Regions from separate parts of the Nonomuraea composti genome, predicted to be linked through region 3. Evidence: riboswitches for the same ligand, from Rfam matches in the RefSeq annotation. Region 3 holds a riboswitch; each other region holds the start of a gene.
What was found. Region 3 has a riboswitch for cyclic di-AMP ahead of HCN51_RS12065 (C40 family peptidase). Riboswitches for the same ligand answer to the same signal wherever they lie in the genome.

Region 1 (3,244 bases), on a different contig from region 3:
CGGCGTCTCTTCGATCGCTCATCTGCCTCCCCTTCACACGAGCCGATCCCGCACGTACGTGCGCCACCGTGCCGTCAGCGTGGCGACGGAGAGCCCCAGCGAGGCGAGCGCCCGATCGACGCCCGCCACCCGGGCTTCACGGTAGAGCCTCACCAGGGTCCCCTCACCGAACCGGTCAGCGAGGAAGCGACACGCCAGCCAGGCCTCCTGGTACGCCCGGGCAAGGCGGCCGGGGTCGGCCCCGTTCACGGCGAAAGCCTCAGGGCCGGGCAAAGCGTTCGGCAGGTGTCCGGCTCGTACCTCGGCCGCCAGCTCGGCGGCGGCCGTCGCGACGGGCAGCCCGGAGTCGCGGTAGCCGACGTAGTCGGCGAAACCCTCGTACAGCCAGACGGGCACGCCGCCGGTGCCGGCGACGACGTGGGTCAGCTCGTGGGTCAGGACGACGTCCCTGCCGGTGCGGTTCAGCCTGGCGAACGCCTCGGGCACGACGATCACGCGCCGCCCGTCGGCGACCGCCGCCAGCCCGTCGAGCGGGGTGGTGCGGGCCAGGCGGGCGGCGTCCCGTCCGGACTCGGGCAGGACGATCAGCGGCCGTACGGGCCGGCCGAGCACGCCCGAGACCCGCACCGCCGCACCGTCGGCCGTGCGCGCCAGCTCGGCCAGCGACGTCGGCGAGGCGCCGGCCGGCCCCGCGACCGTGGAGCGGGCACCGCGACTCACGGCCGTCCGCCGCCCCGGCCACAGATCGCGCAGCTCGGGAGGAAGGATGGGGGAACCGGGCAGCGGAGCGGCGGCGGAGGGCACGAGGATCAGCAGCCCCGCCACCACGGCCCGCCGGCTCACCCGCTCCAACACGATGCCCGATCGTAGTGGCCCGGACCGCGCCGGGCTCCAGCGCGTAAGTCCCCGGACAGGCGAGAGCCCCGTCCGGATCCAGGAAATCCTCCAAGAATCCGAACGGGGCTTCTTCACATGCCGGGACGAACCGCGCCGACAAAGGACGATCGGCGCCATCCGCTCAGCTTGTCGATGCGTACCCGTTCACCTGTCCGCGGCGAGTGGATCATCTTGCCCTTGCCGACGTACATGCCGACGTGGCCGAGCCCGCTGAAGAACATCAGGTCGCCGGGACGCAGATTGCGCCAGGAGACCTTGTGCCTGATGCGGGCGAACTGGCTGCTCGCCACGCGCGGGAGCTTGATGCCGGCCTTCTTCCAGGCGAACTGGACGAGACCGGAGCAGTCAAACGAACCAGGCCCTGTGCCTCCGTACCGGTACGGGTCACCGATCTGGTTCTTGGCCACGGCGACGGCCTTGCGGGCCTTCGCTTGCTGCCGAGCGAGCCTGGCCGCCCTTCGCTGGGCGGTCGTGGCCTTCCTGGACGTCTTGGCCGTGCTCGCCACCGCCGTGCTCATCGCCGCGGTGCTCGTCACTGCCTTGACCGTCATCGGAACGGCCGCATCGCTCGTCGTCTCCGCCCGAGCCGTTGGGGCATGGAGGATCAGACCTCCGGCCGTCACGGTCATCGTGAGTGCAACGCCACTCAGGGCAAGGCGGGACAGGCGGGGGTTCTGCAGGGGACTAGACAGGATTTCTCCTTGTGTCTTCCACGAACGCCTACCGGGTTAGCTGACGGATTCGGGCGTGGAAGTCGCCCTACGGCACGCATGGGCGCGCCGATTCACCCCTGATCCCTTGGGGACTTGGGATCGCTGGGTCCCCGGCTCCGTGCCTCCTGGCTGCACGGATTCGGCAGGCCGCCCTGGCCCCGACGCGAACTTGCTGGTGTGGGGATGGTCGGGGGGCGGCCGGCGGATTTTTATCTGTCTCACATCGGGAGGGACCGATGCGGGTTCGCGGGGACATGGCTTGTTCACCGCGACGACGCCAGAAGCTACGCCGAAAGGTCACGGATCGGCAAAGGGTGAGTCCGGCTGTAAAGATCAGACAGGAGGGTTTGTCAGGATCGAAATCCCTGCTGGAACATCGGGCTCCGTTACCGAAATGTGACCCTCCTCACACTTCAGAATTGACACATTTGTCAGGTCCCACCCGTCACATCCGTCACATTTGTCACACTTCAAACTGAGTATCGCCACTGGGAGCGCTCCCGCCCGCTCCGTGCCATGATGCGCGCCATGCCGGGGGAAGCACGGGTACCTACGGCTCCATCCGTATCCATCCCCGCTGAATGTGGCCCTCTCTGAAGACCTTGCGAGCCCCTCTCTACGATGGAGCATCGTAGATATTGCCGACCCTCCGCCCCAGACCCGCCGTTTCACGCGCCACCCGGGCAACGCGCGTCTCGTCGCGCCGCGGCGCACGAATGCGCGCACGACGCGGCGGCGCCAGGCGGCACACGACGCGGCACCCCGCCATGCAGCGCCCCACCACGCGCCGCCCCACCACGCGGCACCCCACTACGCGCCGCCCCAGCACGCGGGCCGCACAGGCGGCACTGCGCCGGGCAGGCGGATTTCGCGCGCCTGTCCGGCGCCGGGCCGGCGAGACGATGCGCGGTGGAGCTCGGCGCAAGGTGGGCGGCGCCCAAGGCGGGCTCTCCAGCCGCACCGGACAATCGCGCTGGGCACCACGCCGACCACCGCGCCGCCGGCGTGACCCGGTCCCGCCGCCACGCCAGGCGACCCCCTGCGACCTCCCCTGGCGGGGGGCGCGTGGCCGCACCCGTACGTGACCGAAACCCGGGCGGTCAGGGACCGAAATCGGCCCTCACCCACCGCCGCGCGAAAGCGGGACGATTACGGGCGGACCGCACCCACCAGCGACCGCCCGTAAGAGGAGAGCTTGACGACCTTGACGACGTCGCCCGTCTGCGGCGCGTGGACGATCTGCCCGTTACCCGCATACATGCTGACGTGTCCCAAACCCTCGCTGAAGATCAGATCCCCCGGCTGGAGCGCGTCGAGCGACACCCGGCGGCTGGCCCCCCACGACCACTGCTGCCACGTCGTGCGGGGCAGCGAAACGCCGGCCGCCGCCCAGGCCGCCTGGGTGAGGCCGGAGCAGTCGTAGCCGCGCGGCCCCGTGCCGCCGTAGATGTACGGCTTGCCCACCTGTGCGTACGCGAAGCGCAGAGCGGCCGCGGCGCTGCCGGAGGCGGGGCCGGTGTACTTGATGCCGACGCTGTTGGGGTTGCCGGGGTTGTAGGCGCCCAGCTTCTTGAGGAGTTTCTTCTGCTCGGCGATGAGCTTGCGGATCTCGGAGCGTTCCTTCTCGACGGCGT
Region 2 (3,244 bases), on a different contig from region 3:
CGTGCCCGCCGGGTCGAAGCAGCGGTCGTAGGCCAGCCCGGCCATCGCCTTGATCCGCTCGTGGTCCAGCTCGTAGCCGGGCGAGCCGATGACCGACCAGGTCCGTACCGCCTGCTCCAGCACCGCCTCGCGGCCCTCGGCCGGCCGGCCCATCAGCACCGCGGCGGCGGCCTCGGTGGGCGGCGCCACGCTGGGCCCTGGCGTGGACATGATGGAGGTCAGGGTCAGCACCCGCCCTGGATGCCGGATGGCCAGCGTCTGGGCGATCATCCCGCCCATCGACGCGCCCACCACGTGGGCCGCCGGCCAGCCGAGGACGTCCATGAGGCCCGCGGTGTCGTCGGCCAGGTCGTCCAGCAGGTACGGCGGCGCGGCGCCCATCGCGGGCACCCCGTGGTCGTGGAAGTGCGTGGACAGGCCGGCGTCGCGGTTGTCGAACCGGACGACGTGGTGTCCCTGCTCCGCCAGGAGCTCGCAGAACTCCTCGTCCCACTGGACGAGCTGGGCGCCGAGCCCCATGACGAGGAGCAGGGGACGGCCCGTGGGTGAGCCGAAGCTCTCGTAGGCGATGTCGATGCCGTTCACGGCTGCGCGGGTGGTCACGACGACCAGAATGACATTCTGGTCGTCGCCGCGTAAAGGCCGCCGGGTGTTTATGGGGAGGGGGTCCGTTTACGGCGGGAGCCTGGTTATGGGGAAGGCGCCTGTTTATGGGGAGAGGGCTTGCTTATGGGGAGAGGGCTTGCTTATGGAGGTCAGCGCCGCAGGAGGGCGCGCAGACGCTCGCCGCCGAGCACCACGCCGCCGCCCGTCACCGTCAGGACGCCGGCCAGCAGCGTGCTACCGGCCACGCCCGGCTCCTTGGGCTCGCTCACCGGCACCACGGGGGCGTCCACGAGCCGGCCGCCCGCGTTGTCCTCGTCCTCGTCGGCCTTCGGCGGCGTCGCCGGGTTGCGGTCGCGCTCGGCCCAGGCGCCGGTGGAGAACGGCACCGGGTAGTTCTTCTTGCCCACGCCGTCACCCCACTTGGTGATGACGTAGTCGACGTCGATGTGTCCCTCGCCGCCGATGCCGTCCACGCCCAGCGTGCTGGCGTTGAACTCGCCGCCGGTCAGCTCGGCGAACGTCTTGGCGTCGAGGTCCAGCATGACGCCGCGGCTGGACGGCTCGCCCGGCCCGCGGTCGCCCACGAAGAAGGGCATCTTCTTGCCCTTGTAGACGACGTATCCCTCGGTCATCAGCGGCCAGCTCGGGCTGGCGGCCAGCCCCTTCTGCATCGGCTTGCCGCTGGCCGGCAGGCCCGTGTCACCGGCGCGGCCGGAGGCGTCGTCCCAGAAGTACGAGGCCGTGGTCGAGCCTTTGAGCAGGATCTTCTCTCCGGTGTCGGAGTCGGCGTGGGCGGCCGTGCCGGCGACGGTCAGTGCTCCGACGGCGGAGCAGGTCAGCACGGCGAGGGAACGCAGGCCAAAACAGGCGAACATGAAGCAGCAAAACCCTTCACTGGGGGACAGGGAGGTTGCACTCACGGAAAAAAGGGCGCGGCGGGGCAGGGCGCCGCGAGATCGCTACGCGGAGCGCAAGATACGAGCCTTTGGGGAAGGGGGCCGCTCAGCGGGCGGCGGCCGGGAAGACGCGGTCTGGGGGAACGACGCGCTGGTGCATGAAGTAACTTGTCCTCTCCATCACGCCTACCGGGTTAGCTGACGGGTTCGGGCGTGGAGATGCCCTACCGGCGCGTGGCCGGATTCACCCCAACGGAGGTGGTTCCCCGGTTCCCGACGTTCGGGATTCGGCGCCAACCGGCGGTCCTTCTGGGGTAAGGACCGGGTAACCGGCTGGTAATGGCGAATACGTTAGCCACGGAAACGGACACATGCCAACGTATCGGGCAAAAGATCTACCTGGTTAGGTAAAGAAAAAGGGGGCACGGCATGCCGTACCCCCGCCAGATTCCAGCCTCAGCCGCCGCTCTTGCGCCTGAATGATCTCTTACTCGCAGCCGGACCGTGCGCCCCGTGGATCTTGGATGGGTCGCCGCCCCTGCCACCCGCGCCCGAACCCGCGTGCTGGTTGCGCTTGCGCTCCAGCGCCTCGCGGAACTTGCGCTTCATCTCGTCCTCCGGAGTGTCGCTGACATCCGGCTCCGGTGCATCCGCCATGAGGACCTCCATGGTGTTGGGGACAGTCACAGCTTCGCACGGCACCGCTTATGACGCGAAACCGGGCTCACTGCGAGGTGAAGGCCAGCAACCGGAAAACCGGGTCGGGACCCCCCGAACGCCCCTGCCCGTGCCCGGTTCGCCGCGGAGCCGCAACCCGCGCCGTGCCGCTTCGGCGATGACGATCTCCGCCCCGTCCGTCGCGGGCGACCGGTCGCCCGGCCGGTGCGCGGCCTTTTTATCCACCGTCGTGACGAACACTCCCCCGGGCCGCAGCACGCGGGCCGCCTCCGCGATGACCGGACGGGCGTCGTCGAGCAGGTGCAGCAGCCAGAAAGTGGTGACCGCGTCCACGCAGCGGTCGCGTACCGGAAGCCGGCGCCCGTCACCCAGCACGACCGGCACCCGCTCCGAGGCGAGGCGGGCCATGCCGGCGGCGGCGTCCACGCCGAGCACCCGCAGGCCGCGCGCGGCCAGCTCCCTGGTGACCAGCCCGGTGCCGCAGGCCAGGTCGAGCAGCGTGCCGGGCTCGGGGATCAGACCCCGGACGGCCTCCGCCGCCGCCCGCGCGCGGGGCAGCCCGCCCCGGGTCTCGTCGTAACGCGCCGCTTCGAGGCTGTAGTCGAGCACGGTCCCAGTACAGCAGGTAAAGGGGATCCGTTCCGTTCGTGGTGTTGTGTTGGGACGGATCAGGAAACAGTCCCCGCGATGAGACTCCTCGGTCGTGACCTGGCGATGGATCTGGGAGCGGCGAGCACGCGGATCTACGTCAGACGCAAGGGCATCGTGCTCGACGAGCCCTCCGTCGTCATGTGCGACGTCCGGACGGGCAAGATCGTCCGGTACGGCGCCGAAGCCGTCGCCGACAGCGGCGGCAGCACCCACTGGCCGGTCAGCGGCGGGCTGCCGGCCGACGCCGAGCTCGCCCGGCGCATGGTGCGGCACTTCCTGCGCAAGGTGCACTGGCACCCGTACGCCCGGCCGCGCCTGGTCATGGCGCTGCCCGGCGACTCCACGCCGATCGACCGCGAGGCGCTGCAGGACATCGCGTACGAGGCCGACGCCAGGACCGTGCGGCTCGTCCC
Region 3 (3,244 bases):
CTTCTGAGCGATGGTCATGACGTCGGTCCTTCTCTCTACGGTCTACCGAAATCTACCGGAATCCGGTCACCCCTCCGGGAGGCTGTCACACCCGTCGGGGCTGTCCGTACTTCCTATTGTCTCGCTATATGGGATGGCAAGCGGCTGATGGGGTGGTCAGCCCGGATTGCCGCCGTGGTCCGGGTACACGAAAACGCGCCCGGCAGTCCTCCTCGGACCGCCAGGCGCGTACGTACGGGGCTAGGCGGTCCTAGCCGGATACTCGCGCGGTGATGTCGTCACCGATCTGCTGGGTACTACGGCCCGCGCCGCGCTCGGCGATGTCGGCGGCGACCGCCCGCTCGACCCGGGCCGCCTCGTCGTGCAGGCCGAGGTGGTCGAGGAGCATGGAGACCGACAGGATGGTGGCGGTGGGGTCGGCCTTGCCCTGGCCGGCGATGTCGGGGGCGCTGCCGTGCACCGGCTCGAACATGCTGGGCGCCGCGCCCTCAGGGTTGATGTTGCCGCTGGCCGCCAGGCCGATGCCGCCGGCGATGGCCGCGCCGAGGTCGGTGATGATGTCGCCGAACAGGTTGTCGGTGACGACCACGTCGAAGCGCTCGGGCTGGGTCACGAAGAACATCGAGGCCGCGTCGATGTGGCAGTAGTCGGTGCTGACCTCGGGGTACTCCTCGGCCACGCGGTTGACCGTGCGCTGCCACAGGTCGCCGGCGAAGGTGAGCACGTTCGTCTTGTGGACGAGTGTCAGCTTCCTGCGCGGGCGCGCCTTGGCCTTCTCGAACGCGTAACGCACCACGCGCTCGACGCCGTGGGCGGTGTTGAGCGACTCCTGCGTGGCGATCTCGTGCGGCGTGCCGCGGCGCATGACGCCGCCGGTGCCGGCGTAGAGGCCCTCGGTGCCCTCACGCACGACGACCATGTCGATGTTCTCGGTCGGCGTGCCGGCCAGCGGCGTGGCGACGCCGGGGAACAGCTTGACCGGCCGCAGGTTGACGTAGTGGTCGAAGGCGAAGCGCAGGCGCAGCAGCAGGTCGCGCTCGAGGATGCCGGGCGGCACGCTGGGGTCGCCGATCGCGCCGAGCAGGATCGCGTCGTAGCCGCGCAGCTCGTCGAGCACCGCGTCGGGCAGCGTCTCGCCGGTACGGTGATAGCGTGCGGCGCCCAGGTCGTAGTGGGTGGGCTCGATCTTCGTGCCTACTGCCTCAAGGACCTTGAGCCCTTCGGCGACGACCTCGGTGCCGATGCCATCCCCAGGGATGACGGCCAGGCGGATGTTACGCGACTCCATGACGGCAACCATACCGGCTCGTCTCGTCTGACGAACACACCATCTCAGTGGTCGGACGTCCGGTTTGAGGGGTTTGCGACCTTTTGGCCGTTTCGTTAGAGTCCGTCGGGCCTAATCCACGCAGCCGCTGCGTGGAGCCGGGGACCCACCTTCCCCCCAGGGGCGAATCGGCGCGCCGCGCCGTAGGGCTGTCTTCCAGGCCCGAGCCCGTCAGCTAACCCGGTCGGCCGCATGGAAGGACAGTCCCCTGTCTCGCATCGGCATCACCCTGGCGGCGGCAGCCTCCGCCGGGCTCATCCTGACCAACACCCCCTCCGCACAGGCCGCCACAGGATCACCCACCGGGTCCGCCATCGACGCGGACGCCACCACCCTCACCGGCGCCGAGATCCGGCGCATCACCCTGGCCCAGGCGCCCAGGCCCGCCTGGAAGGTCGCCCTCGAGTTCGCGATGGACAAGCGCGGCATCCCGTACGTCTGGGGCGGGACCAGCGACCGGGGCTACGACTGCTCGGGGCTCATGCTCCGGGCGTACGAGAAGGCGGGGATCGAGCTGCCCCGCACCGCCCGCGAACAGTACGGGGCGTTCGACAGGAAGATCGACTGGGACCGGCTCAAGCCCGGTGACCTGGTGTTCTTCAGCGGCCTGGGCCACGTCGGGATGATCTCGAAGCCCGGCTACATGGTGCACGCGCCGCACTCGGGCGACGTCGTGAAGGAGGAGAAGCTGTCGAGCTGGCGCAGGCAGGCGTTCGTCGGCGCGGTGCGGCCGGACCCGAAGGGGGTGCGCCAGTGGGCGGAGCTGCGCGAACAGCGCCGTGAGCCGGTGCCCGCCTCACTGACCGCCACGCTCTGAGCCGAAGCGCGGGCGGCCCCGCCTTCCCCCCGCGGGGCCGCCCGCCCGCCTCAGACGGCCGGCACGATCGGCGCGGCCAGCCGCTCCACGAAGCACGGGTTGGGGTAGTCGTCGGTGAAGTCCACCGGCTCGCCCAGGTAGTCACCGCGGATCTCGACGTGCACCGGATCGAAGATCCTCGGGCAGGCCACGCCGGGGCGGAACCGGATCCGGTCGAGGTCGCCGCCGAGCTCTTCCAGCCGGTCGCACGCGGCTCCCGGCTCGGGGTGGACCCCGCCGTCGGGGCCGCAGGTGAGGAACCACTGCGCGGTGCTGCCACCGTGGTAGGTGGTGATGCGCAGGTAGGACTCCTGCGCCTGGGCCGGAGCGGCGATCAGCGCCGCCGCGGCCAGGGCGGGCAGGGCGACGGTGGCGGCACGCCGGATCATGCTCAGCGAAGCGGAAGCAGACGCACGCATGGGGGGACCTCCTCTTGAACGGATACGTAGAGTGAAGTTATCAATACTCTCCGTATCTACAAGGGGAGGTCTTCGTCACCCCGTCGAGCGCACCGCCAAGAGGCTCTAGTGGTTCGGATGCTGGGGGGCGCCGCCGTTGTCGCGCCGGTCCAGCGCGGTCTGCAGGGCCTCGGCGGCCTCGTCCTGCTGCTCTTCCGTACGGTTCCAGGCATACATGTCGTACATGTCACTCAGCTCATTTCGCGGACGCGTTCCAGTGGGAAGCCGGATCCCGGTCGCGAACCCGACCGGGCCTGATCTCGCGGTCCGGGTCACGGACCGGGCGGATGGGACTTACTGGCCGACGCAACACCGCTCGCCGCGGCGGGTCGTCGACCTGCCCTAACAGGCCCCGCCGCGGCAGGCAATGAGTACGAGCACCTGGCGCATTAGCAGCCACAGTACCCGAGGATCTGCTCGGAAGTCCTAGTATCTTGCATGCTGAGACAGAAAAGGCCGCCACCCGGACGGGTGACGGCCCTTCACGAGCAGGTGCGAAGTCAGTCCTCCAGGTCCACCGAGCGGCCGCTCTCGGCGCCGATCTCGGCCCCGATCTGCTCCACGACGTCGGCGGGGATGGCGGAGTCGACGGTCAGCGCGATG

Region 1: another riboswitch for cyclic di-AMP. It lies ahead of HCN51_RS14790 (C40 family peptidase); the one in region 3 lies ahead of HCN51_RS12065 (C40 family peptidase).
Region 2: another riboswitch for cyclic di-AMP. It lies ahead of HCN51_RS62945 (hypothetical protein); the one in region 3 lies ahead of HCN51_RS12065 (C40 family peptidase).

What each region holds. Positions count from the first base shown of each region.
Region 1 covers NZ_JAATEP010000009.1:48,736-51,979, forward strand. Annotated here, with positions in the region: gene HCN51_RS14780 (M48 family metallopeptidase) at 1-22, opposite strand, end outside; gene HCN51_RS14785 (hypothetical protein) at 34-855, opposite strand; gene HCN51_RS14790 (C40 family peptidase) at 969-1,526, opposite strand; cyclic di-AMP (ydaO/yuaA leader) riboswitch at 1,600-1,765, opposite strand; gene HCN51_RS14795 (C40 family peptidase) at 2,760-3,244, opposite strand, start outside.
Region 2 covers NZ_JAATEP010000008.1:194,743-197,986, forward strand. Annotated here, with positions in the region: gene HCN51_RS14100 (alpha/beta fold hydrolase) at 1-603, opposite strand, end outside; gene HCN51_RS62945 (hypothetical protein) at 756-1,481, opposite strand; cyclic di-AMP (ydaO/yuaA leader) riboswitch at 1,671-1,805, opposite strand; gene HCN51_RS14110 (DUF5302 domain-containing protein) at 1,959-2,159, opposite strand; gene HCN51_RS14115 (methyltransferase domain-containing protein) at 2,208-2,789, opposite strand; gene HCN51_RS14120 (rod shape-determining protein) at 2,868-3,244, shown strand, end outside.
Region 3 covers NZ_JAATEP010000007.1:50,744-53,987, forward strand. Annotated here, with positions in the region: gene HCN51_RS12055 (branched-chain amino acid aminotransferase) at 1-18, opposite strand, end outside; gene HCN51_RS12060 (3-isopropylmalate dehydrogenase) at 251-1,288, opposite strand; cyclic di-AMP (ydaO/yuaA leader) riboswitch at 1,387-1,532, shown strand; gene HCN51_RS12065 (C40 family peptidase) at 1,740-2,144, shown strand; gene HCN51_RS12070 (SSI family serine proteinase inhibitor) at 2,195-2,602, opposite strand; gene serA (phosphoglycerate dehydrogenase) at 3,142-3,244, opposite strand, start outside.